DNA from 3 places in the Janthinobacterium sp. NKUCC06_STL genome. Region 2 is predicted to be linked to each of the others. Evidence: predicted binding sites of a transcription regulator. Region 2 holds the regulator's gene; each other region holds the start of a gene.
What was found. Region 2 encodes sigma-54, which starts transcription at its own class of promoters, with help from an activator protein. Its sites were predicted from a motif close to TGGCANGNAANCTGCTTT; they were not measured.

Region 1 (3,276 bases), on a different contig from region 2:
TCGGCTTGTTGACGATCTACGACATGTGCAAGGCCGTCGACCGGGGCATGGTCATGACGAATGTGCGCGTACTGGAAAAGCATGGCGGCAAGTCGGGTGACTGGCACGCTGAGGTGTAATTATTTTGCCTGGCGCGCCAGCTGCTCCTGGAAGCGGCGCAAATCGTACACTAGCCAGGCGCCGCCGGACAGGCACAGCGCGATGATGGCCTTGGACAGCGGCAAGTGAAATTGCTCCTGTCCTGCCAGCGCAAAGCCGGTATGGATCAGGAAGGTGGCCACGCCCAGGGCCGCGCAGCAGCTCGCATAAAAAGGTGCCCGCGCGGTGGACAGCAACACGTGCTTGTAGCCCACCAGCACCACGGCAATCGCCGCCAGGTTAAACACCAGAAAACCCTGCACGCCGCCAGGCAGATGGAACATTTCCCACTCTTTCCAGTAGGCAGCGTCGATTTGATGCAGGATGAGGAACAACATGGTCCAGAAGTAGCTGCGCTGCATAGGATTCACATTCGTCAATATTGAAGCAATTGTAAAGCCTGCACCGCGTGACGGCGCGTGCACCTGGCATTTTTCAATGCCAATATGAATTTCATTGATATAAATGCTTTTTCATCAAGAAATCATGCATACTGCGAGTCGTCCATATCCAGATGAGCATCGCATGACAAGCAAGCACCCCGCCGCGGAAACCAAGCTCCAGGACTTCGACTTCGAGGCCATGAATCTGCAGGTGGGTGGCCGCATCCAGTTCATCACGCACCGCACCATCAAGCCCATCCAGCATTTCTCGACCCTGATCGGCTATGTGAAAGATGAGTACCTGATCGTCAAGATTCCCATGGAAAACGGCGCTTCCATCGTGCTCAACGAGGGTGACAAGCTGACCATCCGCGTGTTTTCCGGCGTCACCGTCTGCTCGTTTTCCTGCAGCGTGCTGCGCATCTTTGGCCGCCCGCTCAATTATGTCCACCTGAGCTTTCCCGACGCCATCCAGGGCACCAGCCTGCGCACGGCCATGCGCGTGAAGGTGGACATTCCGGCGCAGCTGAGCTACCGCGACGTGGCGGCCGTGCCCGTGTTCATCGTCAACCTCAGCGTCTCGGGCGCGCTGATCGAAGCGCCCGGCATGCTCACGCCGGACGACGAAGGCGTGGCCCTGAGCTTTACCCTGCTGGTGCAGCCGAACAAGCATCAGATGCGCGTCAATACGCGCGCCCGCATCCAGAACGTCAGCGTGGGCAAGCCGTCGAATGGCCACGCCGCCGAGGTGGCGGAAATCTATACGTATGGCGTGCAATTCATCGACCTGGAGCCGACCCACTACACCCTGCTGCAAAACCTCACCTATGAAGCGCTGATCGCGGACCGGCAAAAAATCGTCTGATACCGGGCTGACAAGCGTCACCTACAGCGTCGGCGTCACGTCGGGAATATTGTTTTTGGTAATCGCCTCCTTCGCCGCCGGATTCGTCACGGTGGTGCTATTGAACCAGGTCAGGCTGCTCGTGCCCGGCTTCATGGTCATCGTCACGGTTTGTCCACCGATACCCGTGCCCAGGTCGGCCGCCAGGGTCAGCACGATATTGCCCTTGTCCACCGTGGCGCTGGCCACTTCGCGCGTGGCACTGAACACGGGAATCGCACTTGGTGCGCTCTCCGTGGGCGTGCTGCAGGCGGCCGCCTCACCGCCGTTTTCCTGCACGCACAGGGCCACGGCCGTTTTCAACGGGGCAGCGGCCGCCAGCACGTTGCTAACCTTGGCCCGCATCGTGTAGTCGCCATACTGGGGAATGGCCACGGCCGCCAGGATGCCGGCGATGGCCACCACGATCATCAGTTCTATCAGGGTAAATCCGCTTTGCGCGCGCATCGTATCCTCCCATGGTGCATTGCTCACGCCAGGTACGTTGCAAGCGCCATGCCAGCGGCGCGCCCGGGCAGCGGCGGCACGCATGGAAAGAAAAGCGACACATTTGGGCAGGTTCGGACCAGCATCGTCCGCCCAGGCCGGGAATCGGCCTGTCTTGCGGACAAAAAAAAGGAGCCGAAGCTCCTTTTTTGTACTGCGGTAACCAGGCTGAAATTACAGCATGGCTTTCAGCAGACGCGCCATTTCCGACGGGTTTTTGGTCACGGTGATGCCGCAAGCTTCCATGATTTCCAGCTTGGCTTGTGCCGTATCGGCACCGCCCGAGATCAGCGCGCCGGCGTGGCCCATGCGCTTGCCTGGAGGAGCCGTCACGCCAGCGATGAAGCCGACGACCGGTTTTTTCATGTTGTCTTTGATCCAATAAGCCGCGTTGGCTTCGTCTGGACCACCGATTTCGCCGATCATGATGACCGCGTCGGTATCTGGATCATCATTGAACATCTTCATGATGTCGATGTGCTTCAGACCGTTGATCGGGTCGCCACCAATGCCGACTGCCGACGATTGGCCCAGGCCCAGTGCGGTCAGCTGACCCACTGCTTCATAGGTCAGGGTACCCGAACGCGACACCACGCCGATACGGCCCTTCTTGTGGATGTGACCTGGCATGATGCCGATCTTGATTTCGTCTGGCGTGATCAGGCCTGGGCAGTTAGGGCCCAGCAGCAAGGTTTTGCTGTTGGCTTTGGCCATGCGGTCTTTCAGAGCCATCATGTCACGCACAGGAATGCCTTCGGTGATGCAAATGGCCAGATCCATTTCAGCTTCGACAGCTTCCCAGATCGCCGCTGCCGCGCCTGCTGGCGGTACGTAGATCACGGAAACGTTGGCGCCGGTTTCTTTTTTCGCTTCGGTAACGTTAGCGAAAATTGGAATGCCTTCGAAATCTTCGCCGGCTTTCTTCGGGTTCACGCCTGCCACGAAGGCAGCTTTGCCGTTCGCGTAGTCGCGGCAACCGCGGGTGTGGAACTGGCCGGTCTTGCCGGTGATCCCTTGGGTAACGACTTTGGTATCTTTATTGATCAGAATGGACATGTTGATTCCTTAATTAAGCTTGACCGGCAGCAGCGGCAACGACGCTCTTGGCTGCATCTTCCATGGTGTCGGCTGCGATGATAGGCAGACCGGAATCGGCCAGCATCTTTTTGCCCAGGTCTTCGTTGGTGCCCTTCATGCGCACCACCAGTGGCACGTTCAGCGAGACGGCTTTCACTGCGGCGATAACGCCTTCAGCGATCACGTCGCAACGCATGATGCCGCCGAAAATGTTCACCAGGATGGCTTTCAGGCCTGGGTTTTTCAGCATGATCTTGAACGCTTCGGTGACTTTTTCCGCCGTGGCGC
Region 2 (3,276 bases):
ATGGAAAATTCCAACAGCGGCACCAGCACCGCGGATGGCGGCAGCGTGCGCATGGTGATCCAGCCGAAGACCAAGGCGCCGGCGGCGGAGAAAGCGCCGGCCACGCCCGCGCCAGGAAAGAAATAATGGAAAATACACGTTGCGGCAGCACCCTGATCGTTCGCGGGCTGCAAAAAACCTATGGCAAGCGGCAAGTCGTGCATGATGTCTCGCTGCAAGTCGAATGCGGCGAAGTGGTGGGGTTGCTGGGCCCGAACGGCGCCGGCAAGACTACCTCGTTCTACATGATCGTCGGCCTGGTGCCGTCGGACGGCGGCAGCATCGATATCAGCGGCGTGGACATTTCCAGCCTGCCGATCCACCGCCGCGCGCAGATGGGCCTGTCCTACCTGCCGCAGGAAGCGTCCGTCTTTCGCAAGCTGACGGTGGAAGACAATATCCGCGCCGTGCTGGAAATCCAGACCGTTGAAGGCCGTCCTTTGAAGAAGGCCGAGATCGAGGAGCGCCTGGACAAATTGCTGGCCGACTTGCAGATTGAAAAGCTGCGCGAGAACCAGGCCCTGTCCCTGTCGGGCGGCGAGCGCCGCCGCGTGGAAATCGCCCGCGCGCTGGCCACCGATCCCCGTTTCGTGCTGCTCGACGAGCCGTTCGCCGGCGTTGATCCGATCGCCGTGATCGAGATCCAGCGCATCGTGCGCTTCTTGAAGGAGCGCAATATCGGCGTGCTGATCACCGATCATAATGTGCGCGAGACGCTGGGTATCTGCGACCGTGCCTACATCATCAACCAGGGCTCGGTGCTGGCGTCGGGACGCCCCGACGACATCATCGCGAACGAGTCGGTACGCCGGGTCTATCTGGGCGAACACTTCCGCATGTAAGCCAATGAAACAATCATTGCAGCTGCGCACTTCGCAGCACCTGGCACTGACGCCGCAGTTGCAGCAATCGATACGCCTGTTGCAATTGTCTACCCTGGAATTGCACCAGGAACTAGAGCAACTGCTGACGGACAATCCCTTGCTCGAGCGCCTCGACGATCCGCTCGACCGTTCGCTGCGCCTGCTGTCCGACGGCGCCTTGAGTTCCACGGCGGCGCCGGCCGAAGCGCCGCCCCAGCCGCCAAGCCAGGACGCGCCTGCCGCGCCGGCCGAAGCGGAAACCTTTGACGGCGAGGCGGGCGACAGTCCGGCTGCCGCGGACGGTGGCGACAGCGACTGGAGCGAGGCGAGCCGCGGCAAGGCGCCAGACGATGAAGATTCGCGTCCGCAGCTGGAGGCCCATCACTGCACCCTGCGCGAGCACCTGATGGAGCAGATGCGCGTGACGGTGCTCGAGTTGCGCGACCGCGCGCTGGTCGAGCTGATCATCGACGCGCTCGACGACAATGGCTACCTGGAAGAGTCGCTCGACGACATCCTGGCGCGCCTGCCGGAAGAGCTGGAAATCGACGCCGACGAGATGCGCACGGCCTTGTCGCTGCTGCAAAGTTTCGATCCGCCGGGCGTGGGCGCGCGCAATGCGTCCGAATGCCTGGCCCTGCAAATCAAGCGCTTGCCGCACATCGCCATGGTGACGCGGCGCATGGCCCTCGTCATCGTGGAAAAGCACCTGGCCTGGTTTGCCCAGCGCGATTTCAACAAGCTGAAAAAAGCCCTCGATTGCGACGAGGAAGACTTGCGCGAAGCGCAGACGGTGATTCGCCAGTGCAATCCGCATCCGGGCGCCGTGTTCGCCTCGGACGTGTCCGATTACGTGGTGCCTGACGTCGTCGTCAAGCGCGCGCGCAATGGCTGGCAAGTGACCCTGAACAACGACGTCATGCCGCGCCTGCGCGTCAACGCCATGTACGCCAACCTGCTCAAGCAGGGCAAGGGCGAAGGCGCCATGGGCGCACAGTTGCAGGAAGCCAAGTGGCTGATCAAGAATATGCGCCAGCGCTTCGACACCATCCTGCGCGTGGCACAGGCGATAGTAGAAAGACAAAAGAACTTTTTCTCGCATGGGGCCGTTGCCATGCGCCCCCTTGTGCTCCGTGAAATAGCTGATACACTGGGTTTACACGAGAGTACTATCTCGCGGGTAACAACTCAAAAGTACATGCTGACCCCGCACGGCATGTTCGAGTTGAAATATTTCTTTGGTAGCCACGTCGCCACCGAAGCGGGGGGCGAAGCGTCATCGACGGCGATACGGGCATTGATCGTGCAACTGACAGGAGCAGAAGACCCTAAAAATCCTTTATCCGACAGTAAGATTGCGGACATGCTGGGGGAACAAGGCATGGTGATTGCGCGACGTACTGTTGCCAAATACCGGGAAGCGTTGAAAATTCCGCCAGTGAGCCTGCGTAAGTGTTTGTAAGTTTTTTTCGGTTCCTCTGCGGGCCGGATACGATGGACCGCACGAACCCGATCATCTTTAGGAGTGTGTATGAATCTCACCATCAGCGGACATCATCTCGAAGTGACACCAGCCATCCGTGAATACGTACAAACGAAGCTGGAGCGCGTGAAACGTCATTTCGATCAAGTCATCGATATCGCCGTGATTCTGACCGTGGATAACCTCAAAGAGAAAGAAAAACGTCAAAAGGCTGAAGTCAACCTGCGTTTGAGTGGCAAGACTGTCTATGTGGAAAGCCTGGCGCACGACCTGTACGCCGCGATCGATACCCTGATCGACAAGCTCGATAGGCAAGTGATGAAATACAAAACCAAAGTGCAAGGGCACGGTAAAGAGGCGATCAAGCATCTGCCAGACAACTCCGAGGAAGACGCCGTCGTCGCCGTTTAAGGCCACCCGCTTCCAGCAGTTGTGATCAACTAAGGGCGCACATCTTGCGCCCTTTTTTGCGCCTGGACCTGTTGAACGCAATCTTCCCCGCGCAGGCGCTAGAATGTTTGCACTTTCACTTCTTTCCTGCCTGCCATGAGCGACTTCGTCCAGACCTCCATCCGCAACCGCACCGGGCACATCGTGCTCGACCGTCCGAAAGCCTTGAATTCCCTGTCGCTGGAGATGGTGCGCGCCCTGAGCGCGGTCCTGCTGGCCTGGCGCGATGATCCGCACGTGGACGCCGTGGTGATCCGTTCCAGCAGCGAAAAAGCCCTGTGCGCCGGCGGCGACATCCGCTTCTTTTACGATGCGGGACTGGCCACGCCGCAAGGCGGCAGCGCCTTGCTGGAAGATTTCTTTACGGAAGAATACGCCTTAAATCATGTGATTCATTTCTATCCAAAACCGTATATTGCCGTGATGGATGGCGTGGTGATG
Region 3 (3,276 bases), on a different contig from region 2:
CCCCGCCTTCCACGCCGTGCTCGATACGGGCTTTGCGAATGGCCATGACGACCCGCAGAACTTTTCGCTGGAGCAATGGGATACGGCCCTCAGCCATTTGAGCGCCATCATGACAGGCGCCCATACGCCGAATTGAGTATCACTGCACGCCGATTTGGGGGATACTGTACCTCCCGCTTTTTACTGCGCGGGTGCCGTGCTGTCGATGGAGAGCTGCGATGACCTATGCCTCTGACCAGAAAATGCACACGCTGGACCTGCCCGCGCGCACGCGGCGGCTCTTCAGCATGCGCGATGCCGTGCTGACGCAGTGGGAACACGAGGTGCGCGCCAAGGTACGCGGCGCCGACGCCTTGCTGACGCCCATCCTCATCAATACCTTACCCACTTTCTTCGATAACCTGGCCGAGGCGCTGACGCCAGGCTATCCGCGCGACAATGCCACCAGCAATACCAACGCTCCGGCCGTGCATGGCAACGAACGGGCGCGCATGACCAGTTATGGCCCGGAACAGGTGATCCAGGAATACCAGATATTCCGCGACTGTTTCGCCGAGGCGGCCCTCGACGCGGGCGTGCCGCTGCGGCGCCGCGACTGGAAGGTGATCAATGCCTCGATCGACACGGGCATCCGCGAAGCCATCCTGGAATTTACGGCCATGCATGAAAGCTTCCAGCGGCGCATCGCGGCCGGCCTGTCGCACGACATGCGCAATCCCCTCTCCGTCATGCTCAACAGTGCCCAGCTGCTGCAGCGGCGCGCACAGCAGGTCGACGTGCCGGCCCTGGCATCGAAGATCATCGAACACGGCAAGCGCCTCGACGACATGGTCCAGGAATTGCTCGATACGCTCAGCTACCACCGGGGGCAAAAGCTGCCGCTGGTCTTGCAGCGCTTTGACATTCTGCCGCTGGCAAGGCAGGTGGCCGACAGCGTGAATACGGGCCATCCGGGCAAGTGCCAGGTCACGGGCGCGTCCGTCACCGGCTGGTGGTGCGAAAATTCGCTGCGCCGGGCCCTGGAAAACCTGGTGGGCAATGCCCTCAAGTACGGCGACGACGGCCCCATCCATATCCACGTCAACACCCTGCGCGAACGCATGATACTCACGGTGCACAACACGGGCAGTACTATCGCGCCCGAGCAGACCGAGCGCATCTTCGAATACCTGCGCCGCGAACACCAGGGCAGCGCGCCCGGCTGGGGCATCGGCCTGCCCTTCGTGCAAAACGTGGCGGAAAGCCATGGCGGCAGCGCGCTGGTCGACAGTGCGCCGGAAACGGGCACCACGTTTACCATCGACCTGCCCGTCGATTGCCGCCCCTTCGTCACGCCGGACGCCTGATTTCACCCGCCCCGCGCCCCATAGCCCTGCAGAATCGACACCGTAGCGCACCAAAGCGGTGCGGATGACGGTTTTACGCCACAAAAATGGTCATTTTCTACATACTTTCGGGTGTGCGGCATTGGCACGCTTCCTGCTGAGCTATAGTCAGACACGGCTCAAGGGAAATCACAACATGGCAAATTTTTTCAATGAAATGACTGCAAATGAAGTGGGTACGGACAGCAAGGTACGTGAACACTATCGTGAATTCAGCAACTGGCTGGAGCAGCAATCCCCCGAGACCATCGCCCGCAAGCGGGCGGAAGCCGACCTGACGTTCCGCCGGGTCGGCATCACGTTCGCCGTCTATGGCGACGATGCCGGCACGGAACGCCTGATTCCGTTCGACACCATCCCGCGCATCATTCCCGCCACGGAATGGGCGCAGATGCAAACGGGCCTGGTGCAACGCGTGCAAGCCTTGAACATGTTTATCCATGATATTTATCATGAGCAAAACATCATCAAGGCGGGCATCATTCCCGCCGAGCAAATCTACAAGAATGCCCAGTACCGCCCGGAAATGCAGGGTATTGCCGTCGCCTCCGACATTTACGCCCACATCGCCGGCGTCGACATCGTGCGCGCGGGCCAGGGCGAATTCTATGTGCTGGAAGACAATTTGCGCGTGCCGTCCGGCGTGTCCTACATGCTGGAAGACCGCAAGATGATGATGCGGCTGTTCCCGGAACTGTTCGCCCGCAACCGCATCGCCCCTGTCGACCATTACCCTGACATGCTGCTCGACAACCTGCGCTCCGTCGCCCCGATGGGCGTGGATGACCCGACTGTTGTCGTCATGACACCCGGCATGTACAACTCCGCCTACTTCGAGCATGCCTTCCTGGCCCAGCAAATGGGCGTGGAACTGGTCGAAGGCAAGGATCTGTTCGTCAACGACAATTCCGTGTACATGCGCACCACGCGCGGGCCAAAAAGAGTCGACGTCATTTATCGCCGCGTGGACGACGATTTCCTCGATCCGCTGGCCTTCCGTTCCGATTCCTCGCTGGGCGTGCCGGGCCTGCTGTCTGTCTACCGCGCCGGCCGGGTGACTCTGGCGAACGCCATCGGCACGGGCGTGGCCGACGACAAGTCGATCTATCCTTTTGTTCCCGACATGATCAAGTTTTACCTGTCGCAGGAACCCATACTCAACAACGTACCGACGTACCAGTGCCGCAAACCGGCCGATTTGTCCTACGTGCTGGCGAACCTGGCGCAACTTGTCGTCAAGGAAGTGCATGGCGCGGGCGGCTACGGCATGCTGGTGGGGCCGGCGTCCAGCCTGGCCCAGATCGAGGACTTCCGCCAGCGCCTGCTGGCCAATCCGGGCGGCTACATCGCCCAGCCAACCCTCGCCCTGTCCGCCTGTCCCACGTACGTCGAGGCCGGCATCGCGCCGCGCCACATCGATTTGCGTCCGTTCGTGCTGTCCGGCAAGACGATTTCCATGGTGCCCGGCGGCCTGACCCGCGTGGCGCTCGGTGAAGGTTCGCTGGTGGTCAACTCCTCGCAAGGGGGCGGCACCAAGGATACCTGGGTACTGGAAGCCACATCCGCTTTTGCAGGAGAGAAAACATGCTGAGCCGCACCGCCGATCATTTGTTCTGGATGGCCCGCTACACGGAGCGGGCGGAAAACACGGCGCGCATGCTCGACGTCAACATGCAAACGGCGATGCTGCCGCAGTCCGAGCAGGACGCGGAGCAAGGCTGGCGCGCCACCCTGGGTATTTCCGAGCTGCAAAGCGCCTACGACCACAAATATGGCCGCTTCCACACGCGCGACGTGCTCGACTTCATGGTGCGCGACCCGAACAACCCCTCATCCATCCTCGCCTGCCTGACGGGCGCGCGCGAAAACGCCCGCGCCGTGCGGGGGACTT

Region 1: KO539_RS08035 (pilin) is a predicted target of sigma-54. The motif match lies at 1,909-1,926, and genes of this name have one in related genera.
Region 3: KO539_RS10825 (circularly permuted type 2 ATP-grasp protein) is a predicted target of sigma-54. The motif match lies at 1,469-1,486, and genes of this name have one in related genera.

What each region holds. Positions count from the first base shown of each region.
Region 1 covers NZ_JAHKQY010000001.1:1,766,896-1,770,171, forward strand. The annotation lists gene moaC (cyclic pyranopterin monophosphate synthase MoaC) at 1-119, shown strand, start outside; gene KO539_RS08025 (DUF6713 family protein) at 120-500, opposite strand; gene KO539_RS08030 (flagellar brake protein) at 664-1,386, shown strand; gene KO539_RS08035 (pilin) at 1,408-1,872, opposite strand; gene sucD (succinate--CoA ligase subunit alpha) at 2,086-2,967, opposite strand; gene sucC (ADP-forming succinate--CoA ligase subunit beta) at 2,981-3,276, opposite strand, start outside.
Region 2 covers NZ_JAHKQY010000003.1:597,465-600,740, forward strand. The annotation lists gene lptA (lipopolysaccharide transport periplasmic protein LptA) at 1-126, shown strand, start outside; gene lptB (LPS export ABC transporter ATP-binding protein) at 126-881, shown strand; gene KO539_RS15285 (RNA polymerase factor sigma-54) at 886-2,364, shown strand; gene hpf (ribosome hibernation-promoting factor, HPF/YfiA family) at 2,434-2,796, shown strand; gene KO539_RS15295 (enoyl-CoA hydratase/isomerase family protein) at 2,932-3,276, shown strand, end outside.
Region 3 covers NZ_JAHKQY010000002.1:426,096-429,371, reverse strand. The annotation lists gene KO539_RS10835 (hypothetical protein) at 1-136, shown strand, start outside; gene KO539_RS10830 (sensor histidine kinase KdpD) at 219-1,346, shown strand; gene KO539_RS10825 (circularly permuted type 2 ATP-grasp protein) at 1,522-2,976, shown strand; gene KO539_RS10820 (alpha-E domain-containing protein) at 2,970-3,276, shown strand, end outside.